Regions from separate parts of the Micrococcus sp. CH7 genome, predicted to be linked through region 3. Evidence: predicted binding sites of a transcription regulator. Region 3 holds the regulator's gene; each other region holds the start of a gene.
What was found. Region 3 encodes HrcA, which represses chaperone genes, less so after heat shock. Its sites were predicted from a motif close to TTNGCACTCGNNNNNNNCGAGTGCNAA; they were not measured.
Positions count from the first base shown of each region.

Region 1 (11,580 bases), on a different contig from region 3:
GGCCTCGACGCCGTGGCCGTTCTTCACCTCGTTCCGCGAGCCCGAGCTCGGGGACGCCGTCCGGCAGGGACGACGCCGCGAGTTCGCCGCCCACGGCTGGGACCCGGCCGACGTCCCCGACCCGCAGGACCCCGCGACGCGGGACGCGGCGGTGCTGGACTGGGCGGAGGCCGCGGGCGGCACGGACGGCCAGGGCCGCGGGGTGCGCGTGCTCGCCGCCTACCGCACCCTGATCGGCCTGCGCCGCACGCTGCCCCAGTTCACCGACCCTCGCCGCGACCGCGTCCGGGCCGAGGTGGACGCGGCCCGGCGCCACGTGCGCCTCACCCGCGCCGGCGAGGACGCCGACGTCGTCCTGCTCGTCGCCCTCGGCGCGGAGCCGCTTCCCGTGCCCGCGGACCTGACGCGGGCGGAGCTGCTCGCCGGCCACGGCGACCACGGCCCGCTCGGCCCCGGCACGGTGCCGGCGGCGGTCCCGGCCCCCGGCTTCCTGCTCCTGCGCCGCTGAGCCGTGTCCGGCGTCAGTCCGCGTCCGCAGGCGGGACGGCGCGCAGCATGGTGGTCGTGGGGTGCAGTGCCACCGCGTCCTCGTCGCGGCGGGCCCGCAGCACCGTGTCCACGTAGGAGTCCACCGCCTCCTGCAGGGGCACGGCCCGGCCGCGGGCCTCGGAGAGGTACCAGCGGTGCTCGAGGAGCTGGTGCATCACCTCGGCGGGCTCGAGCTTGGCTCGCAGCTCAAGGGGCACCGAGCGGACCACGGGGTCGAACACCTCCACCACCCAGCGGTGCGCCGCAGCCTCGATGTCCATGTACGGGTCCCACTCCCGGCGGGCGGCCTCGATGTCCACGAGCAGCCGGCGGGCCTGGTTCTCCTGGACCTCGAGTCCCGTGAGGCGGGTCAGCCGACGGCGGTGGTAGCCCGCGTGGATCTCGACGGGCCGGGCGATCATCATCCCGGGGGCGTCGGCGGCGCGCAGTGAGTACTCGGCCAGCTCGAACCCGAGCTCCTGCAGGCGGCGGACGCGGCGGTCCAGGCGCCACGGCTCGGCGCGGGGGAACAGCAGAGGCTCGGTCAGCTCGTCCCACAGCCGGCGGTAGGAGGCCACGAGCAGGTCCGGCGTGGTGACGGGGTCCACCTCCGGGTCCAGCAGCCCGCTGGCCTGCAGGTCCAGCAGCTCGCCGCCCACGTTCACGGCGGCCACGTCCAGGTCGTGCTCGCGCTGGCCGTTGGACAGCCGCTCCCGCAGCTCGCCGGTCTCGGCGTCCACCAGGTGAGCGGCGAACCCGCCCGCGTCCCGCCGGAACAGGACGTTGGACAGGGAGACGTCACCCCAGATGAACCCCTCGAGGTGCAGTTCCACGAGCAGCGTCGCCAGCGCGTCCATGAGCCGCACGAGGGTGCGGCGCTCGAGGCGCTCCGAGAACACGGCGCGGTACGGCAGGGAGAAGCGCAGGTGCCGGGTCACGAGGGCGGCGGGCAGGGGCGTGCCGTCGTCCTCCGTGCGTCCGGTGACCACGGCCACCGGCACCACCGACGGCGCCGGGCTCCGCTCGAGCCGGCGCAGCAGCCGGTACTCGCGGAACGCGAGTTCTTCGGTGGTCTCCTTCACCGCCACGATGCCCCCGCCCATCCGGGCGAAGCGCACCACGTGACGGGAGATGCCCCGCGGCAGGGCCGCCAGCACCTCACGCGGCCACATGTCGAGGGGGAGCACCCAGGGCAGGGCGAGCAGAGACGTCGCCGGGTCCTCGGTCGCGTCCCCCGACGGGGCGCCCGTGATGGTCAGTCGATCGACGGGGGAGGGGGTCTCGGCGGTGTCCATGGTCACGATCCTTCCAGACAGGGCCGCTATGCTCGCCTGGCGCGGCGCGCCCGCTGCCCGCCGGCTCCGGTGCTCGACCCGGACCGACTGCCCCACGAGGAGGACCCTTGGCCCGGAACATGTCAGGCTCGCACACCTCGGCGACGGACGCTCGTGCGCGTGCCCGCCAGATCCAGGAGGAGCAGCGCAGGAAGGACAGTCGCCGCCGCACCGGCGTCATCTGGGGCTCGGTCCTCGCGGTGGTGCTCGTGATCGGCCTCGTCGTCGCGTTCGTGCTCAACCGCAACGGCGACGACGCCGCCACCGCCGGCCCCATCCCCGCCGTGGCGAACGAGCAGGGCGGCATCGAGTTGGCCTCGGCCACGGCCCTGGCGGAGGGCGCGGGAGAACGCGAGGTCGACCCCTCGAAGATCGAGGTGCCGAAGCAGTCCGCGAGCTCCCAGCCCGAGACCCTGCCGAACACCGAGGCCCGGGCGGACGGCGAGCCGACGCGGATCGTGCTCTACGCGGACTTCAACTGCGTGCACTGCGCGGACTTCGAGTCCACCAACGCGGACCAGATCGAGCAGTGGCTCGAGCAGGGTGAGGCCACGGTCGAGTACCGGATGGTGGACTACCTGAGCGCCCCGAATAACCAGAACTACTCGGCCCGCGCCGCCAACGCCGCGTACTGCGTGGCGGACCAGAAGCCCGAGGCCTACAACGGCTTCGTGGCCGCCCTGTTCGCCGCCTACGACGAGCACCAGGGCAAGGGCCTGGACAACGCGGCGATCACGCAGCTCGCGCAGGAGCACGGCGCGGACATCGCCTCCTGCGTCGAGGACGGCACGTTCCGCTCCGCGGTCGAGCACACCACCCGCCAGGCGCGCGTCGCCGGCGTGGCCGGCACCCCCACCGTGTTCGTGGACGGGAAGAACTGGGCCCTCGACGGCGAGGACAAGACCTTCGCCGACTGGGCGGGCGCCAAGATCGCCGGCTGACCCGGCTGACCCGTCGCCGAGGTCCGCGGGGCGTCCCCACGCAGGGGGCGCCCCGTGCCGTCCGCCCGGGCCTTGTACGCTGGGAGGGTCGGCCGCGGCGCCCCCGGGCGCCGGCCGCCGGCCTCCTTAGCTCAGCTGGCCAGAGCAGCTGCCTTGTAAACAGCAGGTCGCCGGTTCGAATCCGGCAGGGGGCTCCACCCCACCGCGGGCCCGACGGCGCCGCGCACCTCCGCCGGGAGGGCGCGGCGCCGTCGTCGTGTCCGGCGCGGGCCGACGCTGGGGTGCCGCTGTGCGCGCCCCGACCATCCGCCCGGCCCGGCTGGCGGAACCGCGAGAGATGCCTCGACCATCCGCCAGACTTCGGCCCGCGGCCTCGCCGTGACGGAATCGTGACCCTACCGTGAGCTCAGTCACCCTGGCCCGAGCCCCTCGGGCGCCCGCATCCGGTGACCCAGAACTCCGAGGAGATCCCGTGCAGTCCTCCACACCCCGCAGCACCCGCCGCCGCATCGGCGCCCTCGTGGCCGGCGCCGTCCTCGCCGGCGGGACCCTGACCTCGTCCCCCGCGCTCGCGGCCCCCTCCGGCGGCGCCCCCGCCGCACCGGCAGCGAGCCCGACCGCCGCCTCACCCCTGGCGGCGGCGCAGGTCGAGGACCCGAGCGCCGACGGCTACGACTCCTTCATCGTCACCTACAAGGAGACCGCCGCCAACGCCCACGCGAAGGGCCGCGCCAACGCCTGGGGCAAGGCCGCGAAGGAGGCCGGCGTCTCCGTGAAGGAGCTGCGTGAGACCGCGCTCGGCTCCCGCGTGGTCAAGGCGGACCGCAAGCTGGATCAGGCCGAGTCCGCGAAGTTCATGGCCGACCTGAAGGCCTCCGGGGCGGTCGAGGCCGTGGAGCCGGACGCGCTCCTCACCGCCACCGGCCTGAGTCCCGTGGACGCCCTCTACTCGCAGCAGTGGGGCTTCACCGGCAGCCACGGCATGCGGGTCCCCGGGGCGTGGGATCGCACGACGGGCTCCGGTGCGACCGTGGCCGTCATCGACACCGGCATCACCTCCCACCCGGACCTCGACCGCAACGTCGTGCCCGGCTACGACTTCATCTCCGACGGCAGGGCGGCGCGCGACGGCGGTGGCCGCGACTCCAATCCGCGTGACGAGGGCGACTGGTACGCCGCCGGCGAGTGCGGCACCGCCGGTGCCTCCGACTCCTCGTGGCACGGCTCCCACGTGGCGGGCACCGTCGCGGCCGTGGCCGACTCCCAGGGCGTCGTCGGTGTGGCGCCGAACGCGAAGATCCAGCCGATCCGCGTGCTCGGCAGGTGCGGCGGCTCGCTGTCCGACATCGCCGACGCGGTCGTGTGGGCTGCCGGCGGCACGGTGGCGGGCGTGCCGGCCAACCCGAACCCGGCGGACGTCATCAACATGTCCCTCGGTGGCTCCGGCATGTGCGGCACCACCTACCAGAACGCGATCAACGCGGCCGTCTCCCGCGGCGTGCCCGTCGTCGTGGCCGCGGGCAACGAGAACCAGCCCGCCGCCAATGTGCGCCCGGCCAACTGCCAGAACACCGTCGTGGTGGCCGCCTCCACCTCGCAGGGCGCCCGCGCCTCGTTCTCGAACTACGGCTCCGCCGTGGACGTGACCGCTCCGGGGGCGAACATCATCTCGACCGTGAACAACGGCGCCACCACCCCGACGACGGCCGGCCACGCCGCCTACAACGGCACCTCGATGGCCACCCCGCACGTCGCGGGCCTGGCCGCCCTGCTGCTGGCCGCGCAGCCGAGCCTCACCCCGGCCCAGGTCGAGTCCACCCTCACGTCCACGGCCCGGTCCATGCCGGTGACCTGCTACGCAGGCTGCGGCGCCGGTCTGGCGGACGCCACCAGGGCGGTCTCCTCCCTCGGCGGCAGCTCCTGACCGGGGCCCGCCCCGGGCGCCGGGGCCTCGTTGGTCGCCCAGGGCGGTTTCGAGCCCGGCGCCACGCTGACCGACGCCTGACGTGCTCGTCGGCTCTCGACGGCCGCTCCGCCGTGCGCGGGGCGGCCGTCGCCCGGGTGGACAGGCGACGCCGCCTGAGGTATCGTTCTTCGAGTTGTCACCCCCATGGGGCGACGCCCGGATCTTTAGCTCAGTTGGTTAGAGCGTTCGCTTCACACGCGAGAGGTCGCTGGTTCGAGTCCAGTAAGATCCACCGCAGCAGGGCCCTCCTCCGGGAGGGCCCTTTCGCATCCCCGGTCCGCGGTGCCGAAGGCCCCGGCGGGGGAGGTGTCGGCGTGGTTGGATGGACGCGTCGGCGGGGCTCGGCCCACCGCCGTCTCGCGTCCAGCGCCCGCATACGGAAGGAGAGGGTGAGCCGCATGGAGCAGGAGGGCACCCAGGAGCCGGCGCGGTTCGACCCCCGCATCGCGGAGCCCCCGGCCGTCCCCACGCTCATCCCCGTGCTGCGCCCGGCCGGCGCCGAGGACGCCGCCGCTGTCGGCGACCTCGCGATCGACCCGGAGGACCCCGGCCTGCTCGACCTCGACCCGGCGGAGTCGGCCCACCCGGCCGCGGCCGCGGTCGCCGTCGAGCCGACCGAACCGCTGCCGCCCGTGGTCCGCCCCGCCGCCGCCGATCCGGTCCCGGCGCCGGCGCCGGAGCCGGAGGAATCGGCCGAGCCGGAGGAGACGCTGCCGGAGCCGGCCGCGGACGCGCCCCTGACCGAGCCGCCGCTGTCCGAGCAGGTGCCCACCTCCGTCCTGGCCCCCGCGGAGGCCGACGGCGCCCTGCCCGCCCCGGACGTGATCCCCGCGCCGGACATCACCGTCCCGGACCCGGTGGTCCCCGTGGGCCCGCCCGAGAAGCGCGGGCGTCGGCGCGGCCGGCGCTCCCGCGAGGTCTTCGTCGAGAACCTGCCGACGCAGGCGCTCGTGCTGGCCGACCGCCTGCACTCCTCGCCGTACGGGCGCCGCATGCACTCCACGCTGCAGCAGCGCCGCGCGGAGGCGCAGGCCCTTGAGGCCCGCACGACCCTGGACTTCGCGCTCAAGCTGGGCGAGACGATGTTCAGCTTCGGCGCGGCCTCGCTGGACGTGGAGACCTCGATCATCGTGGCCACGCAGGCCTACGGGATCCTCGAGACCGAGGTGGACCTGACCAACCAGTCCATCTCCCTGAACTACGCGCCCGACTCCTCACGCGGCGAGGCCCCGTTCACCCTCCAGCGGGTGGTCCGCTCGTCCTCGGTGAACTTCGAGGGGCTCGTGGCCGTCCACCGGCTCGTCGAGGAGATCGCCGCGGGCGAGGTGGACCGGGCCGAGGCCCAGCGCCGGCTCGTGGAGATCCGGCATCAGCCCAAGCCGTTCCCCGCCGTCTTCGAGGTCCTCTTCTCCGGCGTGTTCGTGGCCTGCTTCGTGCCGTTCATCGGCGGGACCTGGACGGGCGCGGCCCTGGGCATGGTCTCCACCTGGCTGGTCTTCTGGCTCAAGGTCCAGGCGGACAAGGCGCGCTTCCCGGAGATCTTCTCCACGATGTTCGGGGCGATCACGGCCACGGTGATCGCGCTGATGGCCCACGCCCTCGACCTGCCGGTCAACCCGGCGCTGGTGATCGCCGGCGGCATCATGATGCTCCTGCCCACGGCGAGGTTCGTCACCGCGGTGCAGGACGCCATCCACGGCTTCCCGGTGACCGCCGCGGGCCGCTTCCTCTCCGCGCTGCTCGTGTTCGCCGGCGTGATGGCCGGGATCATGATCGCCGTGGGCATCGGGGATCTCGTGGGATTCGAACAGCTGGACCTGGCCGAGGCGGGGACGCTGAGCTATCCGCCGCTGCTGCTGCTGGGCCTCGTGATGGCCGCGGGCATGGCGGACGCGGGGGTGGAGCAGTCGCGGTGGCCCCAGATCCTGGCCTGCGGTCTCGTGTCCGGGGCCGGCTTCGGCGCGTACCTGGCCGCACAGCAGATCGGGGTCAGCGACCGGCTGGTGCCCGCGGTCGCCGCGGCGGCGGTCGGGTTCCTCGGCCGCCTGGTGGCCCAGCGGCTCGCAGCCCCGGCGCTCGTGATCGTCCTGCCGTCCATGCTGTTCCTGCTTCCCGGACTCACCATGTTCCGGTCCGTCTACGGGTTCACCGTGGAGACCGGGGCCACGCTGCTGGGCGTCGAGGGACTGTTCAACGCCGCGGTCATCGTCGTGGCGATCGCGGCCGGCGTCGCCTTCGGCAACACCCTGGCCAAGCCGATCACCGACCGGATGGGCACGCTGCTGCCCACCGAGCTCGTGATGCACCAGCGCGGCTGACCGGCGGCCCGGCTCAGTCGGGCAGGCGCCAGTCCACCGGGGCCGCGCCGGCCGCCTCGAGGAGCCGGTTCACCCGGCTGAACGGCCGGGAGCCGAAGAACCCGCGGTGGGCGCTCAGGGGCGAGGGATGCGGGGACTCCACGACGCCGGCCCCCGCCGCCGTCAGCAGCGGCGCCATGCGCCGCGCGTCGGCTCCCCACAGCAGCCCCACGAGCGGGGTGCCGCGCGCGCAGAGGGCCCGCACCGCGGCCTCCGTGATCTGCTCCCAGCCGAGGCCGCGGTGGCTGCCGGGTGCGCCGGCCCGCACGCTGAGGGCGCGGTTCAGCAGCAGCACGCCCTGGTCCGTCCACGCGGAGAGGTCCCCGTGGGCGGGCGGGGTGATGCCGAGGTCGTCGTGCAGCTCCCGGTGGATGTTGGCCAGGGAGCGGGGCAGCGGCCGCACGTGGCGGTCCACCGCGAAGCTCAGGCCGATCGGATGGCCCGGCGTCGGGTAGGGGTCCTGGCCCAGCACGAGGACGCGGACGTCCGCGAACGGCTGACGGAACGCCCGCAGGATGTGCTCCGGCGCCGGCAGCACCTGCTCTCCGGCCGCCCGGCGGGCCCGCAGGGCCTCGCCGACCTGCTCGAACGCGGCGGCCTGCGGGGCGAGGGCCGCCTCCCAGCCCGGATCCAGGGGCGCGATGAACTCCATGCCCCGAGGGTAGACCGGGTGGGTACAGTGGCCGCCATGTCCCACCCCACGCCCGTCTCGCCCGATCCGGCCCCGGACGAGGGTGCCCGCGCGCGGGCGCGACGGGACGAGCTGACGGACCTGGAGCGTGCGGTCCTGGACCTGGAGGCCGCCACCTGGCGGTACGGCGGGGCCAAGGACCACGCCGTCCGAGAGCGTCTGGGGCTGTCTCCGACCGCCTATTATCAGGTGTTGAACGGATTGCTGGACCGTGAGGCCGCCCTGGCCTACCGACCCCTGCTGGTCACGCGGCTGCTGCGCAAGCGCGGCACCCGCAGCCGGGCCCGGAGGGGACCCGCGGATCCGGCGCCGTCCACGCCCGCTTCCCGCCAGGAGAACTGACCCATGGCCTACCAGCCCGACCGCTTCGACGAGGTCCCCGAGTACACGGACCAGCGCGGCGCGCACCGCGAGTCCTTCGCCGCCGCCGGCGCGACCGCCGCGGGCGGGGGTCGCCGCCTGAGCCCGCTGCTCTGGGTGGCCGGCCTCGTCCTGCTCGCCGGCCTGTTCGTGGGCGTCGTCCTGCCGTGGCTCACCGGCGACCGCTCCGAGCCCGTCGCCGCCGAGAGCTCGACGACGGCCCCGGCGGTCGAGCCGTCGACGTCGACGTCGGCGTCGTCCGAGTCCTCCTCGGCGTCCTCCGCGTCGGTGTCGACTGCATCCGCGACCGAGTCCGCCACCCCGTCCGAGGACACGGCGGAGGCGTCCCGTTCCGCGGCTGCGGCCGCGGCTGAGTCCTCGCGGGTGGCGCAGGAGGCGGCCGCCGCAGAGGCCGCCGAGTCGTCCCGGGCCGCCGAGTCGTCCCGTGCCGCCGCGGAGGCCGCTGAGTCGTCCCGTGCCGCCGCCGAGGCACAGGCGGCGGAGGCCTCGCGTTCCGAGGCCGCCGCGCAGTCCGCAGAGGCGTCCCGGTCGGCGGCGGCCGTCCAGGCGGCGGAGTCCTCGCGCGCCGCCGCGTCCCGTTCGGCCGCCGCGGCGGAGGCCTCGCGCTCGCAGTCCGCGGCCGCGTCGAGCTCCCGTGCGGCCGCGCAGTCTGCGGCCGCGTCGAGCTCTCGTGCGGCCGCGCAGTCTGCGGCCGCGTCGAGCTCCCGTGCGGCCGCGCAGTCTGCGGCCGCGTCGAGCTCTCGTGCAGCCGCGCAGTCCGCGGCCGTGCGCGGCACCCACGTCACCGTGTACAACGCGACCCGCACCCAGGGCCTCGCCGCCTCCTACGCGCAGCGGCTCACGAGCGCCGGCTACACCTCGGTGGACGCGAAGAACTGGAGCGGCTACGGCATCCAGTCCTCCACCGTCCTGTACAACGGCTCGGCCAACCAGGCCGCCGCCGAGGCGGTCGGCAAGGAGCTCGGCTTCCCGGTCCTGCAGACCCCGAACCTGCAGGTGAACGGCGTCGCGGTGGTCGTCACCGGCTGATCCGCCCGTCGTGCGGCCGTTCCGGCCGCGCACCCTTTCCGGCCCCCGGCGGGGCGCCTCCCGAGGCGTGCTGTCGGGGGCCGTCCGCCGTCCGCGGAAGGGCGGGCCCCGCACCGCGGACCCTTTGCACTCTCCCGGTGCGAGTGCTCATAATGGGGTTAGCACTCCGAAGGCGCGACTGCCAGCCGTACCCCGGTCGGTCCGGCGCCGTGGAGGAGGACCTGTCCACCGGTGAGGCCCCCAAGGGCCGTCCGTCGCGGGCATCGGGGCGGGTCAGCCACCAGCAGTAGGAAGCCGACGTCCAGAAAGGACCTGCACATGGCCAAGACCATCGCATTCGACGAAGAGGCCCGCCGCGGCCTGGAGAAGGGCCTGAACGCCCTGGCCGACGCCGTGAAGGTGACCCTCGGCCCCCGCGGCCGCAACGTGGTGCTGGAGAAGAAGTGGGGCGCCCCCACCATCACCAACGACGGCGTCTCCATCGCCAAGGAGATCGAGCTCGAGGACCCGTACGAGAAGATCGGCGCGGAGCTCGTCAAGGAGGTCGCCAAGAAGACCGACGACGTCGCCGGCGACGGCACCACCACCGCCACCGTGCTGGCCCAGGCGCTGGTCCGCGAGGGCCTGCGCAACGTGGCCGCGGGCGCCGACCCGCTGTCCCTGAAGCGCGGCATCGAGAAGGCCGTGGAGGCCGTCACCTCTGAGCTGCTCTCCGCCTCCCGCGAGATCGAGACCAAGGACCAGATCGCGGCCACCGCCTCGATCTCCGCCGCGGACAAGCAGATCGGCTCCCTCATCGCCGAGGCCCTGGACAAGGTCGGCAAGGAGGGCGTCATCACCGTCGAGGAGTCCAACACCTTCGGCCTCGAGCTCGAGCTCACCGAGGGCATGCGCTTCGACAAGGGCTACATCTCCGGCTACTTCGTGACCGACGCGGACCGCCAGGAGGCCGTCCTCGAGGATCCCTACATCCTCATCGTCAACTCGAAGATCTCCTCCGTGAAGGACATGGTGGCGATCCTCGAGAAGGTCATGCAGTCGGGCAAGCCGCTGCTGATCATCGCCGAGGACGTCGAGGGCGAGGCCCTGGCCACCCTCGTGGTCAACAAGATCCGCGGCACCTTCAAGTCCGTGGCCGTGAAGGCCCCGGGCTTCGGCGACCGCCGCAAGGCCATGCTCGCCGACATCGCCATCCTCACCGGCGGCCAGGTCATCTCCTCCGAGGTGGGCCTGTCCCTGGAGAACGCGACCCTCGACCTGCTGGGCACCGCCCGCAAGGTGGTCATCACCAAGGATGAGACCACCATCGTGGAGGGCGCCGGCGACGCCGAGCAGATCGCCGGCCGCGTGGCCCAGATCCGCTCCGAGATCGAGAACACCGACTCGGACTACGACCGCGAGAAGCTGCAGGAGCGCCTCGCCAAGCTGGCCGGCGGCGTGGCCGTCATCAAGGCCGGCGCGGCCACCGAGGTGGAGCTCAAGGAGCGCAAGCACCGCATCGAGGACGCCGTGCGCAACGCCAAGGCCGCGGTGGAGGAGGGCATCGTCGCCGGCGGCGGCGTGGCCCTGATCCAGGCCGGCGCCAAGGCGTTCGGCGGCCTGCAGCTCGAGGGCGACGAGGCCACCGGCGCGAACATCGTCAAGGTCGCCATCGAGGCCCCGCTGAAGCAGATCGCCTTCAACGCGGGCCTGGAGCCCGGCGTCGTGGCCGACAAGGTCAAGACCCTCGACGACGGCCACGGCCTGAACGCCGCCACCGGCGAGTACGAGGACCTGCTGGCCGCCGGCATCAACGACCCGGTGAAGGTGACCCGCTCGGCCCTGCAGAACGCCGCGTCCATCGCGGGCCTGTTCCTGACCACCGAGGCCGTCGTCGCGGACAAGCCCGAGAAGGCCGCCGCCGGCGCCGAGGGCATGGACCCGATGGGCGGCATGGGCGGCATGATGTGATCAGCCGCTGAGCCGGCCCGGCCCGGTCGGGCGCCCAGCCTGCGAGGCCCGTCTCCCCGCCGGGGAGGCGGGCCTCGCCGCGTCCCGGGTCAGCACCGGGGCAGTGCGCTCAGGCCGACAGCGCGGCCCGTTCCGCCGCCAGGTTCCGGCGGGCGGCGGCCTCCCAGCGCGTTCGGCCGGGCGCGGTCCGATACAGCCGCTCGGCGTCCAGCAGGGCGTCCAGCACCGCGCCGCGACCGCGGGTCCAGTCCGCGTCGGACACGTGCGCGTAGTCCTGCCGCACCGCGGCCACGTAGCGGGCGTAGGCCTCGGGGGAGCGGCCGAGGACCTCGAGGTCCGCGTCCGAGAGCACCGCCCCGGCCGCGTCGTGCGGGGCGGGGTCGTGGGCGGCGGTGAGCAGCAC
Region 1 covers NZ_LOSQ01000041.1:42,005-53,584, forward strand. Annotated here, with positions in the region: gene treZ (malto-oligosyltrehalose trehalohydrolase) at 1-508, shown strand, start outside; gene AUV08_RS09535 (DUF4032 domain-containing protein) at 522-1,823, opposite strand; gene AUV08_RS09540 (thioredoxin domain-containing protein) at 1,943-2,803, shown strand; tRNA gene AUV08_RS09545 (tRNA-Thr) at 2,924-3,000, shown strand; gene AUV08_RS09550 (S8 family peptidase) at 3,276-4,727, shown strand; tRNA gene AUV08_RS09555 (tRNA-Val) at 4,928-5,001, shown strand; gene AUV08_RS09560 (threonine/serine exporter ThrE family protein) at 5,168-7,087, shown strand; gene AUV08_RS09565 (uracil-DNA glycosylase) at 7,101-7,778, opposite strand; gene AUV08_RS09570 (DUF3263 domain-containing protein) at 7,815-8,159, shown strand; gene AUV08_RS09575 (LytR C-terminal domain-containing protein) at 8,163-9,227, shown strand; gene groL (chaperonin GroEL) at 9,546-11,177, shown strand; gene AUV08_RS09585 (DUF4031 domain-containing protein) at 11,287-11,580, opposite strand, start outside.
Region 1: a site for HrcA is predicted at 9,386-9,412, ahead of groL (chaperonin GroEL). Genes of this name have one in related genera too.

Region 2 (11,580 bases), on a different contig from region 3:
CATGGCCTTGGAGACGTCGTCCAGGCCCACGTGCACGTGCACGCCGAAGATCAGCATCTGCCGACCCCAGTACTGGGTGAGATCCAGCATGCGGTCGTAGCGCTCGCTGGGCGTCGAGGGCTGCGCGATCGCGTCCGCGAACGGGTGCGTGCCCTGGCAGAACAGGGAGATGCCCCGCGCCGCCGCGGCGTCGGCCACGCGCGCGGCGATCCGGCCGAGGTCCGCCGTCGCGGCGTCGACGCGCTCGTGCACACCCGTGACGAGTTCCACCGTGTTCTGCAGGAGCTCGCTGGTCATGTGCGGGTTCACGTCGTCCTCGGCGAGGCCCTCGGTCACATGCAGGGCGCGCAGCAGGTCTGGGGCCTCGGAGCGCAGCTCGCCGGACACGGCGTCCACGAGCGCGAGCTCCCACTCGATTCCGAGAGTGGACTGCGCGGAGTCGGCGAAGGGCAGAGTCATGCCGCCCATCCTAGAAGCCCCTGCCGGGTCTGCGCCCGGTGTCCACGCTTCGGACCTAGGGTGGGGCGCATGGCCCGTCCCCGCCCCGCCTCCCGCTCGCCGCGCCCCACGGCCGCCGCCTCGGAGGCGGACGCCACCGCCCTGGCCCCCGTCCTCGAGCCGGAGGGCCGCGCGCTCCTCGACTCCCTCGCCGGGTACCGCGAGGCCGACGCGCTCGCGGTCTCCTCACGCCTGCGTGCGGCCGGGCATCCGCCGGAGCGCGTGGCCGCCGCGCTGACCCAGGCCGCGCTGCGGTCCCGGGCGGAGGCCCGCCTCGGGCGGCAGGCGCGCCGGATGCTGTTCACCCGCGACGGCCTGGAGCAGGCCACCCGCCCGCTGGTCGCGGGCCTGCACGCGGACCGGCTGGCGGCCGCGGGGGCCCGGTGCGTCGCCGACCTCGGCTGCGGTCTCGGCCTGGACGCGCGCGCCTTCGCCGACCGGGGCCTGGACGTCGTGGCGGTGGAGCGGGACGCCGTCGTCGCCGCGGCCGCCGAGGTGAACCTCGCCGGCCACCGCGGTGCGCGTGTGGTGCACGGCGACGCCGTGGCCTGGGCCCGCGCCCACGTGCCCGCCGAGGCGGACGCGGTGTGGCTGGACCCCGCCCGCCGTCAGGTCGGCGGGGGCGGGTCCGCGCGCGTGTTCGACCCCGAGGCGTTCTCCCCGCCCCTGAGCGTCGTGACGGACATCGCCGCGACGGGCGTGCCGGTCGGGGTCAAGCTCGGCCCGGGGCTTCCGCACGAGGCCGTGCCGGCGGGCGCCGAGGCCGAGTGGGTGAGCGTCGACGGCGACGTCGTGGAGGCCGCCCTGTGGTTCAACGCGGCGGCCCGCCCCGGGGTGCGGCGGGCGGCGCGCGTCATGACCGTCCGGGGCGGGGAGACGACGACGGCGCAGCTCGTCTCCGGCGCGGACTTCGGCGACTCGCCCGAGCTCGAGGCCGTGGGGGAGGAGGGCATGGCGGGGCTCGTCGGCGCGGTCCTGCACGAGCCGGACGGCGCCGTCATCCGGGCCGGACTCGTGACGGACCTGGCCGCGTCCTGGCCCGTGCCGACGCGGCAGCTGGACCCCCACCTGGCCTACCTCGTCGCGCCCGAACCCGTGCGGGACGGCCTGGCCCGCGCCCATCGGATCGAGGCGGTGCACGGCTTCCACCTGGCCTCCCTGCGGCGCTGGGCGAAGGAGACCGGGGTGGGTCGGCTGGACGTGAAGAAGCGGGGCATCCGCGAGACGCCCGAGGAGGTGCGGCGCGCCGTCCTCGGCGGGGCGAAGCCGGGCCGGCGTGGCGGGGCCGGACGGCACGCCACCCTCGTGCTGGCGCGCGTGGGTCGGTCGCGGTTCGCCCTCGAGGTGACGCCGTTGGACTGACAGGGCTCCAGGCCGCGGGCTCCGGGCGGCGGGAGCCGTCGAACCCCCGTTGGGGGATTACGGCACCCTCGTGTACGGTATTCGACTGAGGCAAGGCTCACCTCCACGGGAGCGCGCCCACCACCCCGACTGCTCATCCCGGGGCAGCCCCGCCGCCCAGAAGGAGAACCATGCCGCGTTCCGCCCGTGCCCCCCGCCTCGCCCGTCTCGCCCTGACCTCGGTGGCGGCCCTCGCCCTCGTCGGCTGCTCCGCCGGCGGCGCGGCCACGGGCTCGTCCTCCGCGAGCGCCTCCGGCGAGTCCTCGTCCTCCGCGAGCGCCGCCGACGGCTCCTCGGCCGCCTCGGGCGGCGTCGCGGCCGGGGTCACCGTCACCGACATGTCCGGCGCCGAGGTCACCCTGCCGGAGGAGGTCGACTCCGTCATCGCCACGGACAACCGCACCTTCCGCACGCTGGACGACTGGGGCGTCGAGCTGTCGGCCGCGCCGAAGCAGATCATGTACAAGGGCGAGGGCGGGCCCTCCTACCTCCAGGACGACTCGGTCGCCGACATCGGCAACCACCGGGAGCCGGACATGGAGCTGTTCGTCACCGCCGAGCCGGACGTCGTGTTCAACGGCCAGCGGTTCAACGAGCGCAAGGCCGAGATCGACGAGCTGACCGGCGACGCCGCCGTCGTGGACACGGACTTCGACGTCACGCAGACCCCCATGGACGAGGGCCTGAAGGAGCTGACCACCCTGCTGGGCGAGGCCACCGGCCACGAGGCCGATGCCGAGAAGCTCATCGCCGACTTCGACGCCGCCACCCAGCGCGCCAAGGACGCCTACGACCCCGAGCAGACCGTCATGGGCCTCATCGCCTCGGGCGGTGAGCTGTCGTACGTCGCGCCCAGCACCGGTCGCGCCATCGGCCCGTTCTTCGACATGCTGGAGCTGACCCCGGCCCTCGAGCAGTCGGGCACCGACAACCACCAGGGCGACGACATCTCCGTCGAGGCCATCGCGAAGTCGAACCCGGACTGGCTGATCGTCATGGACCGCGACGCCGCCATCGGCGAGGAGAACGCCACCGCCGCCGAGCTGATCGAGCGCTCCGAGGCCCTCCAGGACGTGACCGCGGTGAAGGAGGGCAACATCGTCTACCTGCCCGCCGACTTCTACGTCGCCGAGGACATCCAGAACCACACCACCGTCATGGAGGACCTCGCGAAGGCCTTCGAAGGCGCGCAGTGACTCTCGACGTGCGTCACCACGTCGCCGACGCCCCGCCCCGGCTCGAGGAGCCGGGGCGGGGCGACCGCGTGTGCTGGGTCCCGCCCGCCGTCCTGCGGCCCGAGCGCACCCGCTGGCAGCGCACCTGGCCGCTGCTGGTCGGCGTCGTGGTGACCGCGGCCCTCATCGTGGTCTCGCTGTTCGTGGGCGTGTACGACGTCGGCGCGGAGGGCGGACGCGAGATGTTCGCCATCACGCGCGTGCCGCGCACGGTCGCCCTCGTGCTGGCCGGCGCCTCGATGGCGATGTGCGGGCTGATCATGCAGCTCATGACGCAGAACCGCTTCGTGGAGCCCAGCACCACGGGCACCACCGAGTGGGCCGGTCTCGGCTTATTGGTGACCATGGTGCTCGTGCCGGGGGCGGGCCTGGTGACCCGGATGGCCGGGGCCATCCTCTTCGCCTTCGTCGGCACCCTCGTGTTCTTCCTCTTCCTGCGGCGTGTGCGCCTGCAGTCCTCCCTCATCGTGCCGATCGTGGGCATCATGCTCGGCGCCGTCGTGGGCGCCGCCTCGACGTTCCTCGCCCTCCAGACGGACATGCTGCAGCAGGTGGGCGCGTGGTTCGCGGGCTCGTTCACCTCCGTGGTCCGCGGCCGGTATGAGCTGCTCTTCCTCGTGCTGATCGTGTGCGTGGCGGTCTTCGTCATCGCGGACCGCTTCACCGTGGCCGGCCTCGGCAAGGACGTCGCCACGAACGTCGGCCTCAACTACGACGCCGTGATCCTCACCGGCGTGGCCATGGTGGCCGTGGCCACCGGCGTGGTCACCGTGGTGATCGGGGCCCTCCCGTTCCTGGGGCTCGTGGTCCCCAACCTCGTGTCCATGGTGCGCGGCGACAACCTGCGGACGAACCTGCCCTGGGTGGTCATGGTCGGCGTGTGGATCGTGATCGTCTGCGACCTGATCGGGCGCACCGTGATCGCCCCGTTCGAGGTGCCCATCTCGCTGATCCTGGGCCTCGTGGGCGCGATCGTGTTCCTCGCCCTGCTGCTGAGGCAGGCCAAGCATGGCTGAGCCGCTCGCGACCGCCCCGGGTCGCCTCCCCGCCCCGCCCGGTGGCGCCACCGCGGCCGGGCCCGTCGAGGCCGACGCCCCGCGCCGGTCCGGCGCGTTCGTCACCGCCGCCGACCGCCGGAGGTATGCGGTCGTCGTCGCCGTGCTGGCCGCCGTCGCCGTGCTCTCCACCGCCGGGATCCTGCTGTGGGGCAACGAGGCCGAACCCGGTTCGCGCGCGTTCTGGATGATCGCGCGGATGCGCGTGGAGTCCCTGGGCGTGATCGGCATCGTGGCGCTGTGCCACTCCTTCGCGACCGTCAGCTTCCACACGGTGACGGGCAACCGCATCATCACGCCCTCGATCATGGGGTTCGAGGCGCTCTACACCGCCGTGTCGACCGCCGCCGTGTACGTGCTGGGAGCCGCCGGCGTCGCGGTGCTGACCGGGGTGGGGCCGTTCCTCGCCCAGGCCGCGCTCATGGTGGCGCTGGCGACGGCCCTGTACTCGTGGCTGCTCTCCCGGCCCTACGGCAGCGTCCATCTGATGCTGCTCGTGGGCGTGGTGCTGGGCGGCGGGCTGGCCGCGCTGAGCACGTTCATGCAGCGACTGCTGGACCCGAACTCGTTCGACCTGCTGAGCGCGCGGCTCTTCGGCAACATCTCCAACGCCCGGACCGAGTACGTGGCGATCGCCGCGCCCATCGCCGTCGTCGTGTGCGCGCTGCTGTGGCTGCGCTCCCGCCGCCTGAACACGGTGGCGCTCGGCGCCGACGCCGCGACCAACCTGGGCCTGCACCACCGGCGCGAGCTCATGGTGACGCTGCTGCTGGTCTCCGTGCTGATGGCCATGACCACCGCGCTCGTGGGCCCGATGACGTTCCTCGGCTTCCTCGTGGCGACGCTGGCGTACAGCCTCGTCGACACCCACGACCACCGGTTCATCCTCCCGGTGGCGGCGCTGGCCGGGTACGCGGTGCTCACGAGCGCCTACTTCGTGCTGCGGCACGTGTTCTACGCGGGGGGTGCGGTCACGGTGGTCATCGAGCTGATCGGCGGCATCACCTTCCTGGTCGTCGTGATGAGAAAGGGACGTCTGTGATCGAGCTGCGCGGCGTGGTGAAGCGCCACAGCGACGAGGTGTGCATCGGGCCCGTGGACCTGGACATCCAGGCCGGGGGAGTGACCGCGCTCGTGGGGCCCAACGGGGCGGGCAAGTCCACGCTGCTGACGATGATCGGCCGGCTGCAGGACGCCGACGCCGGGACGATCGCCGTGGGCAGGCACGACATCACCACGACGCCGTCCCGGAAGATCGCGCAGACCCTGTCCATCCTGCGGCAGGAGAACCACTTCGTGACGCGGCTGACCGTGCGACAGCTCGTGGGGTTCGGGCGCTACCCGTACACGCGCGGCCGGCTGACCCTGGAGGACGAGCGGCACGTGTCCGACGCGATCGACTTCCTCAACCTCGGCCCGTTCGAGAACCGGTACCTCGACCAGCTCTCGGGCGGCCAGCGGCAGCGCGCGTACGTGGCGATGGTGCTGGCGCAGAACACCGAGTACGTGCTGCTGGACGAGCCGCTGAACAACCTGGACATGCAGCACTCGGTGCAGATGATGCAGCAGTTGCGCCGGGCCGCCGACGAGCTGGGCCGGACCGTGGTGATCGTGCTGCACGACATCAACTTCGCCGCCCACTACGCCGACCGGATCGTGGCCATGGGCGACGGCCAGGTGGTGGAGACCGGCACCCCGGCCGAGATCCTGCGCCCTGAGGTGCTGGAGCGAATCTTCAAGACCCCCTGCAGCGTGGTGGACGGACCGCACGGGCCGCTGGCCGTGTACTACTGAGCGGGGCGACGGTGAGGCCGGCCCGGGTCGGTCCGGGCGGGGGTCGGGTGCCCGGCCGACGCGAGCGTTCCGTGGGCAGAACCCGCCGGGTCTCGCCTTCCGGGGGCAGAACCCGCGTGTTTCCAGGTTCCGTGGGCAGAAGCACCCTCGCTTCTGCCCACGGAACCCCTGCGCATGGACGGCAGGGCCATACGCGACGACGACGTCAGGCATCCCAGCCGTTCGAGACCTGTGCCCGTCGTCTGAGGACGGCCTCGATCACCCGCGCGTATCCCTCGCCGACGTCCCGGCTCGTGACGTGCAGGGTCATCTGCCCACGCTCCGCGTAGTACTGGTCTCGCCGGGCGTCCCGGGCGTGTTGCTCGGCACTCCGGTGCACCTCGCCGTCGTACTGGAGGACGAGCCGGCAGTCCTCGAACCACAGATCGGCCTCGGGGGCGTCCCGCCGCCCGGGGTCGAACACGTGCTGCAGCGTCGGCTCGCCCAGCCCCGCCTCGACGAGCGCCAGCCTCAGCCGGGTCTCCTGCGGCGAGTCGGCACCCACCCGTACGCGCTCGAGCGCCGCCGTCGCCCGCGGTCTTCCGACGAACCGCCCGAGCGGCCGCATCGCCTCGTGCAGCGCGGTGACCGTGGTGATGGGAGGCCGCCGGCCGCGCGGGGACCAGGGGTGACGGACCAGGTGGTCACCCGCCGACACGAGGGATGCCTCGTCCCAGGGGTGGCCGATCGAGCACAGATCGAGCCAGGTCCGTTCCGGCGTCGTCACCCGTAGCCCGAGCACGGAGGTGACGTGGCCGGCGGGCAGGGGTCTGCGGTGCTCCATGACGCCGGGGATCCGCGCCCGTGCGGTGCCGCGGTGCAACGTGATCTCGACGGCGGCGCGTCGCGTGGCCCCGCCCGGGGGAAGCGGGAGGCCGTGGAGGTGCGCCGCCGTCTCGTGGGAGAGAACGGCGTCGGGACGGGACCGCAGGAGGGCGGTCAGCAGGTCGAGGCCGACCCCGTGGTGCGGCGGCGGGAGCCCGGCAGACTCCCAGGTGCGCAGCGGCATGTCACGGCGACGGTGGATGCCGCGGGCGAGGCGGAGGACGTCGGACCGCCGCACCCGGCTGGGCGGCAGACCGCGTTCGAGCACGTCGCGGGTGGTGAAGACGGGGACGAGGGGGAGATCGGGGGCGAAGGACATGGGTCGACCTTGACGCGGTCGGCCTGACGACGGCCGGGCGGGCCGCGTGTCTGTGCACACCAGCGCAGGGTGGGCCGGCTGTGCAGGACTCGGCGGCGGCCGGTTGTCCCGCCGGGACGACGTCGTCATGGCTCGGTGGGCAGAACTGCGAGGAGTTCCGCCCACGCAACATCCGTGGGCAGAAGAGAGGGCGCTTCTGCCCACGGAGACCGAAAACCTGCGGATGCTGCCCACGCGATGGGCGGGGGTGCGGTTTCTGCCCACGGAGGGGGAGGGGGGAGGGTGGGGAGTGGGGGAGGGACAGGTTGCGGGCCGCCGTCGTGACCACTCCGCGTGCTCTTGGGCTCGGAACCCGCCCCGCCCGCCGCCCCACGGCATCCCACCGCACCGCGCCCCACGCCTCCGCCCACGGCGGACGGCGGGGACACGGCTGGCACTCATGTTGAAGGAGTGCCAAAACCCGGAGTAGAGTCTGGACTGGCACTCGGGGGTACCGGGTGCCAATGCCCGAGGTGGACCGTCCGGCACCGCGACGACGGAGGGTCTGACGCCCGTGGCGCACCCGCAGACCACAGCATCAGCGGACCGGCGAGCCCGCCGGAGCCGCACGTCGACGAAGAAGGAGTGTGCAGCATGTCTGTCTCCATCAAGCCCCTCGAGGATCGCATCGTTGTCCGCCCCCTGGAGGCCGAGCAGACCACCGCGTCGGGCCTCGTGATCCCGGACACCGCCAAGGAGAAGCCGCAGGAGGGCCAGGTCGTGGCCGTGGGCCCGGGCCGGGTCGCCGAGAACGGCAACCGCGTGCCCGTCGACGTCGCCGAGGGTGACGTGGTGCTGTACTCCAAGTACGGCGGCACCGAGGTCAAGGTCGGCGGCGAGGAGTACCTGGTGCTCTCCGCCCGCGACGTGCTGGCCGTCGTCGCCAAGTGACCCCGCCGCGACGGGCCCGGTGAGCGGCGCGCACCGCACCGGTGCGCGCGCCCCGGGCCCCTCGCGTCCCCGCACCCCCTGACTCCCTGAACGAAAGGAGCGTCCGTCATGGCCAAGCAGCTGGCTTTCAACGACGACGCACGCCGCGCCCTCCAGGCCGGCATCGACAAGCTCGCCGACACCGTCAAGGTCACCCTCGGCCCCAAGGGCCGCAACGTGGTGCTCGACAAGGCGTGGGGCGCCCCCACCATCACCAACGACGGCGTCACGATCGCCCGTGAGGTGGAGCTGGAGGACCCGTACGAGAACATGGGCGCCCAGCTCGCCAAGGAGGTCGCCACCAAGACCAACGACATCGCGGGCGACGGCACCACCACCGCCACCGTGCTGGCCCAGGCGCTCGTGAACGAGGGCATGCGCCAGGTCGCCGCCGGCGCCGCGCCGGGCGAGGTCAAGAAGGGCATCGAGGTGGCCGTGGCCGCCGTCGAGCAGCGCCTGCAGGAGAACGCCCGCCCGGTCGAGGGCCAGGAGGTGGCCCACGTGGCCGCCATCTCGGCCCAGAACGACGAGGTCGGCGAGCTGCTGGCCCGCGCGTTCGACACGGTCGGCACCGACGGCGTCATCACCATCGAGGAGTCCTCCACGACCTCCACCGAGCTGGACGTCACCGAGGGCATGCAGTTCGACAAGGGCTTCCTGTCCCCGTACATGGTCACCGACGCCGAGCGTCAGGAGGCCGTGCTCGAGGACGCCTACGTCCTGATCAACTCGGGCAAGATCTCCAACGTGCAGGAGCTGCTGCCCCTGCTCGAGAAGGTCCTGCAGGCCAACAAGCCGCTGTTCGTGATCGCCGAGGACATCGAGGGCGAGGCCCTGTCCACCCTCGTGGTGAACAAGATCCGCGGCACCCTGAACGTCGTGGCCGTCAAGGCCCCGGGCTTCGGCGACCGCCGCAAGGCCATGATGCAGGACATCGCGATCCTCACCGGCGCCCAGGTCGTCTCCCCGGACCTCGGCATGAAGCTCGAGCAGGCCGACCTGGACGTGCTCGGCTCCGCCCGCCGCATCACCGTCACCAAGGACGAGACCACCATCGTCGACGGCGGCGGTGCGGCCGAGGACGTCGAGGCCCGGGTCGCCCAGATCAAGGCCGAGTCCGCCGCGACCGACTCCGACTGGGACCGCGAGAAGCTCCAGGAGCGCCTCGCCAAGCTCTCCGGCGGCATCGGCGTGATCCGCGTGGGCGCCGCCACCGAGGTGGAGCTCAAGGAGCGCAAGCACCGCATCGAGGACGCCGTGTCCTCGACCCGCGCCGCCCTCGAGGAGGGCATCGTGGCCGGCGGCGGCACCGCGCTCATCAATGCGCTGACCGCGCTCGACACCGACGCCGACGTCCAGGCCCTGACCGGCGACGCCGCCGTGGGCGTGGACATCGTCCGCAAGGCCCTGAAGCAGCCGCTGCGCTGGATCGCCCAGAACGCGGGCGAGGACGGCTACGTGGTGGTCTCCAAGGTCGCCGAGCTGGAGCCGAACCACGGCTTCAACGCGAAGACCGGCGTCTACGGCGACCTGATCGCCGACGGCGTGATCGACCCGGTCAAGGTGACCCGCTCCGCGCTCGCCAACGCCGCCTCCATCGCGGCCCTCGTGTTGACCACCGAGACCCTCGTGGCGGACAAGCCCGCCGAGGAGGACGAGGCCGACCACCAGCACTGACCCCTCCGTCGGCCCTGACGCGGCCGGTCGACGACGACGGCCCCTCGCCCGCCCGGGTGAGGGGCCGTCGTCGTGCGGGCGGGAGACGACCGCCGTCCGGGGCGCCCTCTAGGGTGTGCCCATGGACACACCCACGCCGCCCCGTCCCACCGGGTCCCACCCGACCCGGGCCCCGGCCCGGCCACGGCTGCGCCGCTTCGTCCGCGAGTTCTCCTATCCGCACGGCATCCACCCGGCCCTCGTGCCGGGCGTGTCCGTGGAGGACCGCCGGGTGCGCTACGGCGTGGACCGGGTGATCCTCGCCGTCGTCGGCCTGCTGGTGGTCGGCTTCGTGGTGTGGGGCGTGCTGCAGCCGGACGCCGTGCTGGCCGTCTCGAGCGCGGCCCTCGACTGGGTGATGCTCCACGCCGGCTGGCTGTTCGCCCTGCTGGCCATCGGGATGGTGGTGTTCCTGCTCGTCCTGGCGTTCTCCCGGTACGGCGAGATCCCGCTGGGACTGGACGGGGAGAAGCCGGAGTACTCCACGGCGAGCTGGTCGGCCATGCTCTTCGCGGCCGGCATCGGCATCGGCATCATCTTCTTCGGCCCGTACGAGCCGCTGACCTACTACCTGGCCCCGCGCCCGGGGGCGTACGAGGCGGGGAGCGAGGAGGCGGTGACGGGCGCGCTGGCCCAGGCCGCGCTGCACTGGGGCGTGAACGCGTGGGCGATCTACGCGATCGTCGGTCTGTCGGTCGGCTACGTGTCCTACCGCCGGGGCCGGGTGCCGCTGATGAGCTCGATCATCGCGCCGCTGTTCGGCGACTCCCAGCGCAGCGACTCGGTCGGCGCGCGCCTGATCGACGGGCTCGCGATCATCGCCACACTGTTCGGCACGGCGGCCTCGCTGGGCATCGGCGCCCTGCAGATCGGCCGCGGCGTGGAGATCGTCTCGGGCTGGTCGGCGCCGGGGAACACGGTGGCGCTGGGGATCATCGTGGTGCTCACGATCGGCACCATCTTCTCGGCGGTGTCCGGTGTGGCCCGCGGCATCCGGTGGCTGTCCAACATCAACATGCTGCTCGCCCTCGGCCTGGCGCTGTTCTTCTTCGTCGTCGGCCCGACGGCGTTCCTGCTGAACATCGTGCCCGGCGTCCTGATGGACTACGTCTCCTCCGCCCCGGACGCCCTCGGCGCCTCGATGGCCCAGGGGGAGGACATGCAGGAGTTCCTCTCCAGCTGGACGATCTTCTACTGGGCGTGGTGGGTCAGCTGGGCCCCGTTCGTGGGCGTGTTCATGGCGAAGATCTCGAAGGGTCGGACCATCCGCCAGTACGTCCTCGGGGCCCTGTTCATCCCGGCCGCGGTGATCGTCGGCGCGTTCACGATCATCGGCGGCACCACCATCTGGCTGCAGCGGACCCAGGGCTCCGTGGCGCCGGACGGCACAGCCGCGTCGCTGCCCGCGCCGGCGGAGATCTTCTGGGTGGTCCTGGACCAGCTGCCCGGCGGCGGGCTGGTGGCCCCGGTCGTGATCGTCATGCTGGCGGTCTTCTTCATCACGACGGCGGACTCCGCCTCGATCGTGAACTCGCAGCTCTCGCAGCGCGGCGCCCCGGCCCCGCGCCGCACGATCACGGTGTTCTGGGCACTGTGCATGGCGGGCATCGCGGTCGTGATGCTGCTGACCGGCGGCGACACCGCGCTCACCGGCCTGCAGAACCTCATCACCATCACGGCGCTGCCGTTCACCGTGGTGCTCGTCCTCATGGCGGTCGCGCTCCAGCGC
Region 2 covers NZ_LOSQ01000008.1:38,310-49,889, reverse strand. Annotated here, with positions in the region: gene AUV08_RS03580 (glutamate--cysteine ligase) at 1-459, opposite strand, end outside; gene AUV08_RS03575 (SAM-dependent methyltransferase) at 529-1,860, shown strand; gene AUV08_RS03570 (siderophore ABC transporter substrate-binding protein) at 2,031-3,095, shown strand; gene AUV08_RS03565 (ABC transporter permease) at 3,092-4,150, shown strand; gene AUV08_RS03560 (iron chelate uptake ABC transporter family permease subunit) at 4,143-5,231, shown strand; gene AUV08_RS03555 (ABC transporter ATP-binding protein) at 5,228-5,983, shown strand; gene AUV08_RS03550 (hypothetical protein) at 6,189-7,166, opposite strand; gene groES (co-chaperone GroES) at 7,800-8,096, shown strand; gene groL (chaperonin GroEL) at 8,205-9,812, shown strand; gene AUV08_RS03535 (BCCT family transporter) at 9,934-11,580, shown strand, end outside.
Region 2: a site for HrcA is predicted at 7,597-7,623, ahead of groES (co-chaperone GroES). Genes of this name have one in related genera too.

Region 3 (8,318 bases):
CCGGACCACGTCCGAGGAGTCGAAGCGGACCATCTCCAGTCCCTCGATCCCCTCGAGCACCTCGACGGCTTGGGCCAGGCCGGACTGGGTGCCGCGCGGCAGGTCCACCTGCGAGGTGTCGCCCGTGACGACCATGCGCGCACCGAAGCCGAGGCGGGTCAGGAACATCTTCATCTGCTCGCCGGTGGTGTTCTGGGCCTCGTCGAGGATCACGAACGCGTCGTTCAGGGTGCGGCCGCGCATGTACGCCAGCGGGGCGACCTCGATGGTCCCGGCCTCCATCAGCCGCGGGATCGACTCGGGCTCGATCATGTCGTGCAGCGCGTCGTACAGGGGGCGCAGGTACGGGTCGATCTTCTCGGAGAGCCCGCCGGGCAGGAAGCCGAGCCGTTCGCCGGCCTCGACGGCCGGGCGGGTGAGGATGATCCGGTTGACCTCCTTGGCCTGCAGCGCCTGCACCGCCTTGGCCATCGCCAGGTAGGTCTTGCCGGTGCCGGCCGGGCCGATGCCGAAGACGACGGTGGAGCGGTCGATCGCCTCCACGTAGTCCTGCTGGTGCAGGGTCTTCGCGCGGATGCGGCGGCCCCGGCCCGAGAGGATCGAGTCCAGGTGCAGCTGACCCGCGCCGCGCCCGGTGGCGGCGTCGCGGACGTGGTGGACCACCTGGCCCATCACCTCGGGGGTGACGGCCTGGTCGCGGCGGGCGATCGAGCGCAGGTCCTCGACGACGCGCCGCACCGTGGCCACCTCGGCCACCGGCCCGGCCAGGTCCAGCCGCTGGTCGCGGACCGTGACGTCCACGGTGGGGAACACGCCGCCGAGGATCCGCAGCAGGGCGTCCTGCGGTCCGAGCGTGCGGACCATGAGGTCGGCGGACTCGAACGCCACCCCCTCGTGCGCGGTGGCGGGCGGGGTCGGGGTCGTGGGGGGCACGGTCACGATGGGGCGGATCACCTCGGGGTCGCGGGGGCGGGACATCCCGACCAGTCTAGGCGTCGGCGCGCCGTCCTGCCGGGGCTCACCAGCGGCCGAGCCGGTGCTGGAGCACGGCGAGGGCGGCGGGGCCGGCCGTGGAGGCGCGCAGCACGTGCGGGCCGAGCCGCACCGGCACGGCCCCCGCGGCCACGCAGGCCTCGAGCTCGGCCGGGCCGATCCCGCCCTCGGGGCCCACGACGACGGCGATCTCGACGGCCGCGGAGAGTCGCTCCGCCGGCACCGCGGACACCCCGTGCTCCGCGTCCTCGTGCAGTACGAGGACGAGCCGGCCGCCGTCGTCGTCCCAGGCCAGCCCGGCGACCGCCGTCCCGGAGACGTGGTCCCGGACCGCGGGCACCCGGGCGCGACGCGCCTGCTTGGCGGCCGCGCGGGCCGTGTCCGCCCACTTCTGGCGGGCCTTGGCGGCCTTGGGGCCCTTCCAGCGGACGATCGAGCGCTCCGCCTCCCAGGGCACCACGGCGTCCACGCCGAGCTCGACGGCGGCCTGGACCGCCATGAGGTCCCGGTCGCCCTTGGCGAGGGCCTGGACGAGCACGAGCGCCGGGGTGGGCGCCGGCTCCTCCGCCACCGCGTCCAGCCGCACGGACACCGCGTCCGGGGCGGCCGCGAGCACGGTGCCGTGGCCGAGCGTGCCCGACCCGTCGGCCAGGAGCACGGCCTCCCCGGGGGCCAGGCGCATGGCCGCGGCGGCGTGCCGGGCCTCGGCGCCGTCGAAGACGACCTCCGCGCCCGCGCTCGCGCCGGCCAGGGCGCCCGGCTCGAGGTGGAACAGGGGGGCGGTCACAGGTTCCTCAGGTTCTCCCGCAGCCGGGCGAACATGCCCTTGGCCTGGGGTGCGCCGTGCACGACCTCCTCGCCGCGCACCTCGGCCAGGCGCTCCAGGAGCTGGCGCTGCTCGTCGTCCAGGTCGGTGGGCGTGGTGACCACCACGTCCACCTTGAGGTCGCCACGGCCCTGCCCGCGCAGGCGACCGACGCCCAGGCCGTGGAGGACCTCGACGTGGCCGGACTGCACGCCCGGGTCCAGGCTGAGGGACTGCTTGCCGTCCAGGGTGTCCAGCGTGACGGTGGTGCCCAGGGCCGCGGCGGCCATGGGGACGGTCACGGTGGTGGCCAGGTGGTCGCCCTCGCGGCGGAAGGTCTCGTCCGGGCGGACCGCGATCTCCACGTAGAGGTCGCCGTTCGGGCCGCCGCCCGGGCCGGCCTCGCCGCGGCCGGCGAGGTGGATGCGGGTGCCGTCGTCCACGCCCGCGGGGATGCGCAGGGTCAGCGGCGTCCGGGTGCGGACGCGGCCCTGCCCGTCGCACTCGTGGCAGGGCGTCGGGATGACGGTGCCGAACCCCTGGCAGGCGGGGCAGGCCTCGGTGGCCATGACGGTGCCCAGCAGCGACCGCACGGGGCGCTGGATCATGCCGTGGCCCTGACAGGTCTGGCAGGTCTCCGGCTGGGTGCCGGGCTCGCAGCACGAGCCCCCGCACCGCTCGCAGCGCACGGCCGTGTCCAGCTCAATGGTCTGCTCGCCGCCGAAGACCGCGTCGCGCAGGTCGATCCGCGCGATCACCAGCGCGTCCTGGCCGCGGCGGGCGCGGCTGGCGGGGCCACCGCGGCCGCCCTGGCCGGCCGCGTTCATGAAGGTCTCGAAGATGTCGGCGAAGCCCCCGAAGCCGCCCGCCCCACCGAAGCCGCCCGGGAAGCCGGCCTGGCCGTTCTCATTGCCCGTCGTGTCGTAGGCCCGACGCCGGTCCTCGTCCGAGAGCACCTCATAGGCGTGGGAGATGCGCTTGAACTGCTCGGCCGCCTCCGGGTCGGGGTTGACGTCCGGGTGGTGGGTGCGCGCGAGCTTGCGGTAGGCGCGGCGGATCTCCTCGGTGCTGGCGTCACGGCTGACGCCGAGCGTCTCGTAGTGGTCGGTCACGGTGGGGATTCCTCTCGGGGCGAGCGGGACGTGGGGCGGTGCGGGACGGGGCCCGCCAGGACGCGCGGAGGCACGTCAGGTGGTCAGGATGCGGGAGAGATAGCGGGCGATCGCCCGGACGGCGGCCATGGTGCCCGGATAGTCCATCCGGGTCGGACCGATGACGCCGAGCTTCGCCACGGCGCCGGGGCCGTAGGCGGCCGCGACCACCGAGGTGTCCGCGAGCGATCCGGCGTTCTCGGAGCCGATCCGCACGGACACCCCGTGGGCGTCCTGCTCCATCTCCGTGAGCAGGCGCAGCAGCACCACCTGCTCCTCGAGCGCCTCCAGGATCGGCCCGATGGACGCGCCGAAGTCCCCCGGGGAGCGGGCCAGGTTGGCGGTGCCGGCCAGGACGATGCGGTCCTGCCGGCCGGCCTCGAGCAGGTCCTGGACGGCCGCGGCCACGAGGGCCGCGGCCGGCCGGTGCTCCGGGCGGACCCGGGTGACGACGTCGTCCATCACGGCGGCCGCCTGCACCGGACCGAGCCCCAGCAGGGCGTCCAGCAGGAGGCCGCGGAGCACGGACAGCTCCGCCTCGTCGACCGGCCGGTCCAGGACGGCGTGCCGCTGGTCCACCCGTCCCGTGGACAGGATGAGGACCACGAGCAGGCGCGTGGGCGTGAGGGAGACCAGTTCGAGGTGGCGGATCGTGGAGCCGTCCTCGTGGGGGAACTGCGCGACGGCGACCTGCTGGGTCAGCTGGGCCAGGAGGCGCACCGTGGACTCCATCATGTGCTCGGTGTCCGTCTCCGGGTCCAGCAGGGTGCTCACGGCCCGGCGCTCGGCCGGGGACAGCGGCTTCACCTCGGAGAGGCGGTCGACGAACACGCGGTAGCCCTTGTCCGTGGGGACGCGCCCGGCGGAGGTGTGCGGGGCCACGATGAGGCCCTCCTCCTCGAGCGCCGCCATGTCGTTGCGCACGGTCGCGGAGGACACGCCCAGGGCGTGCCGTTCCACGAGCGCCTTGGAGCCCACGGGCTCGCGCAGCGCCACGTAGTCCTCCACGATCGCCTGGAGCACCTGCAGGCGGCGGGGCTGCTCCGACATCTCGGTCCTCCTCTGGTCCGTCGGGATCCGGGGCGACCCCGGAGGTGCCCCTGACTGGCACTCCGGCGGGTCAAGTGCCAATGCTACCGTCCGACCCGGGTGGACCACCCGACCGGTCCGCACGGCTTCGCTCACGGTGATCGCCCGGCCCCGTTGCTACCGTGCTCTCCCATGGACTGGAGCAGCTGGGGCCCCGCGGGCCACGACGACCTGACGCGCCGCCCCGCCCGGACCGTCCCCGATGTGCCCGCCGCCCCCGGCACGGTGGTCGAGGACGTGGCCTCCGGGTTCACCGGGGCCGTGATCGGCATCGAGCGCTCCGGCGGCGTGCACGTGGTGGTCCTGGAGGACCACCGCGGCGTGCGCCGCGGCTTCCCCCTCGGCGGCGGCTTCTGGATCGACGGCGAGCCCGTGACCCTGGTCCCCCCGACCGCCGCGGCCCCGGCGGCGCCGGCCCGCACCGCCTCCGGCTCGCGACGGGTCGAGGGGGCGCGCGCCCGCACCGCCCGCGCCTCACGCATCTGGGTGGAGGGCGTGCACGACGCCGAGCTGGTGGAGAAGGTGTGGGGCGAGGACCTGCGCCTCGAGGGCATCGTCGTGGAGCCCCTGCACGGCGTGGACGACCTCGCCGGGGCGATCCGCACGTTCGCCCCCGGCCCGCGGCGCCGGCTCGGGATCCTCGTGGACCACCTCGTCACCGGGTCCAAGGAGGAGCGCCTCGCGGCCGAGGCCATGCGCGTGCCGGGGGCCGCGGGCAACGTGCTCATCCTCGGCCACCCCTACGTGGACGTCTGGCAGGTCATCAAGCCCTCCGTCCTCGGCATCCCCGCGTGGCCCGTCGTGCCGAAGGGGCAGGACTGGAAGACGGGGATCCTGCGGGGACTGGGCTGGCCGCACGGGAGCAAGGAGGCCACGGGGCTGGGGTGGAAGCGGCTGCTCTCCCACGTCACCACGTACGCGGACCTCGAGCCGTCCCTGCTGGGCCGCGTGGAGGAGCTCATCGACTTCCTCACCGCAGCACCCGAGCACTGATCTCGGCGCGGCCCCCGCCCGCCCGCGCTATGCTGGCCCATGCCCTGCGCCCGGTCCCCGGCGCGCGGGTCCCGCGATCCAGGAGGAGCCCCTCGTGAACACCCGCGCGCAGCCCGACGCCGGCCGCACCGGCCACGGCCCGCCCGCCTGGCTCGTCTCGGCCGGCGGCCGCGGCGCCCCGCTCACGGCGAAGCAGGACCGTGACCGCGCGGCGCTGGCCCACCTCAGTCTGGCGTTCGGCGTGCTCGGCCCGCTGGTCGTGTGGCTGCTCTACCGCGACCGCGGCCCGTTCACCTCGCAGGAGTCGCGCGAGGCCCTGAACTTCTCCGGGCCGCCCACGCTCATCACGCTCCTGTTCTTCTTCCTGTCCCTGCTGCCGGTGGTCGGCCCGATCTTCGCGATCCTCGGCGCGCTCACGTGGGCCGCCATGGCGGTCTACGGCGTGATGGGCGCCTCGCACGTGTCCAAGGGCCGTCCGTTCCGGTACCCGTTCAACCTGCGCATCCTGCGCTGACCCGGGGCCGGCCGGTCAGAAGCCGGCCAGCGCCCGGACGATCGCGTCGTTGCGCAGCCGCCCCTCGAGCGTCGGGATGATGCGCCCGTCGACGGCGGCGCGCCCGTCCAGCAGGCCCGCGGCGATGAGTTCGGCGATCGCCCCGCGGATCCGCGCGGCCTCCCCCGGCGTCTCCGAGACGAGCTCCGCGGTCGGGAGCCCGCCCACCGTGCGCACCGCGAGCATGATGCGCTCGAGGCGCCGCGCGTCGGCGTCGGGCCGCTCGCGGCCGACGGCGGGGGTGACCCCCGTGGCCAGCCGCTGCGCGTAGGCGGCGGGGTGCTTGGCGTTCCAGAACCGGACGCCGGCGAGGTGCGAGTGCGCGCCCGGGCCGATCCCCCACCAGTCCTGGTCCTCCCAGTACGCCACGTTGTGCCGCGCGCGGTGGACCCCGGACCCCCGCGGATCCCGCGCCCAGTTGGACACCTCGTACCAGCGGTAGCCGGCGGCGCTGAGCAGCTCCTCGGCGAGCAGGTACTTGTCCGCCTGGTCGTCGGGGTCCACGTCCGCCACCTCGCCGCGGGCCACCTGGGCCCCGAGCTTGGTGCCCTCCTCCACGATCAGCGAGTACGCGCTCACGTGGTCCGGGGCCAGGACGACTGCGGCCTCGAGCGTGGCCCGCCAGTCGGCGAGGGACTCCCCCGCGGTCCCGTAGATCAGGTCCAGGGACACCTCCAGGCCGGCCTCGCGGGCCGCGGCGACGGCGGCGGGGACGGACTCGGGCCGATGGGTGCGCTCGAGCGTGGCGAGCACGTGCGGCATCGCGGACTGCATGCCCAGGGAGAGGCGGGTGAAGCCGCCGGCCGCGAGCTGGCGGGCGTACTCCGGGGTGATCGTGTCCGGGTTGGCCTCGGTGGTCACCTCCGCGCCGGGCGCGATCCCGAACCGGTCCACCGCCGCCTGGAGGATGCGCACGAGGTCCGCGGCCGGCAGGAGCGTGGGCGTGCCGCCGCCGAAGAACACCGTGTGCAGCGGGCGGGCGGGCACGTCCGAGGACGCGAGCACGTCCGCGGCGAAGTCCAGCTCCGCGACCGCCGACTCCCAGTAGTCGCCGCGACCCGCGCCGGGGCCAAAGTCGACGGCCGTGTACGTGTTGAAGTCGCAGTAGCCGCAGCGCACCGTGCAGAACGGCACGTGGACGTACAGGCTGAAGGTGCGCGCCGCGCCGTCGCGGGCGGCCGCGCGCACCCGCTGCCCGACGTCGGCCGGCAGCCGGCCGTCGTCGGGGACGGGCTCGCCGAGGGGCAGGGCGGGCACTTACTTCTTCGCGGCCTGGTCGGCGCCGGCGCCGTCCGAGGATAGGGCGGCGATGAAGGCCTCCTGCGGGACCTCGACCCGGCCGACCATCTTCATGCGCTTCTTGCCCTCCTTCTGCTTCTCGAGCAGCTTGCGCTTGCGGGAGATGTCTCCGCCGTAGCACTTGGAGAGCACGTCCTTGCGGATCGCGCGGATGTTCTCGCGGGCGATGATGCGCGAGCCGATGGCGGCCTGGATCGGCACCTCGTACTGCTGGCGCGGGATCAGCTCCTTGAGCTTGCCCGTCATCATCACGCCGTACGCGTAGGCGTTGTCCCTGTGGGTGATGGAGGAGAACGCGTCCACCTGTTCGCCCTGGAGCAGGATGTCCACCTTGACGAGGTCGGCGACCTGGTCGCCGTCGGCCTTCCAGTCCAGCGAGGCGTACCCCTTGGTGCGGGACTTGAGCTGGTCGAAGAAGTCGAACACGATCTCGGCCAGGGGGATCCAGTAGCGGATCTCCACGCGTTCCTCGGAGAGGTAGTCCATGCCCTTGAGGTTGCCGCGCTTGGCCTGGCACAGCTCCATGACGGCGCCGATGAACTCCGCCGGCACGATGATCGTGGCCGAGGCCATGGGCTCGCGCACCTCGAGGATCTTGCCCTCGGGGAACTCGGAGGGGTTGGTCACGGTGACGACCTCACGGTCCTCCCGGGTGACCTCGTAGACCACGTTGGGCGCGGTGGAGATGAGATCGAGGTCGAACTCGCGCTCGAGGCGCTCGCGCACGATCTCCAGATGCAGCAGACCGAGGAAGCCGACGCGGAAGCCGAAGCCCAGCGCGACCGAGGTCTCCGGCTCGTAGACGAGCGCGGCGTCGTTGAGCTTGAGCTTGTCCAGGGCGTCACGCAGCACGGGATAGTCCGAGCCGTCGATGGGATACAGGCCCGAGAACACCATGGGCTTGGGGTCCTCGTAGCCACCCAGGGACTGCTCCGCCGGGTGGGCGTGGTTGGTGACCGTGTCGCCCACCTTGGACTGACGCACGTCCTTCACGCCGGTGATGAGGTAGCCCACCTCGCCCGCGGCCAGACCGTTCGTGGGCACGGGCTCCGGGGAGGAGACGCCGATCTCGAGGAGCTCGTAGGTGGTGCCCGTGGACATCATGCGGACCTTCTCCCGCGGGGAGAGCCGGCCGTCCACGACGCGCACGTACGTGACGACGCCCCGGTAGGTGTCGTACACGGAGTCGAAGATCATCGCGCGGGCCGGGGCGTCCGCGTCCCCCTCCGGGCCGGGGATGGCGCGGACCACGCGGTCCAGCAGGTCCTCGACGCCGACGCCCGTCTTGCCGGAGACGCGCAGCACGTCCTCGGGCTCGCAGCCGATCAGGGAGGCCAGCTCGGCCGCGTAGCGGTCCGGATCCGCGGCGGGCAGGTCGATCTTGTTGAGCACGGGGATGATCTCCAGCTCGTGCTCCATGGCGAGGTAGAGGTTC
Region 3 covers NZ_LOSQ01000021.1:79,044-87,361, reverse strand. Annotated here, with positions in the region: gene AUV08_RS06105 (PhoH family protein) at 1-978, opposite strand, end outside; gene AUV08_RS06100 (16S rRNA (uracil(1498)-N(3))-methyltransferase) at 1,019-1,780, opposite strand; gene dnaJ (molecular chaperone DnaJ) at 1,777-2,910, opposite strand; gene hrcA (heat-inducible transcriptional repressor HrcA) at 2,986-3,999, opposite strand; gene AUV08_RS06085 (DUF3097 family protein) at 4,171-5,031, shown strand; gene AUV08_RS06080 (DUF4870 domain-containing protein) at 5,126-5,545, shown strand; gene hemW (radical SAM family heme chaperone HemW) at 5,561-6,841, opposite strand; gene lepA (translation elongation factor 4) at 6,842-8,318, opposite strand, start outside.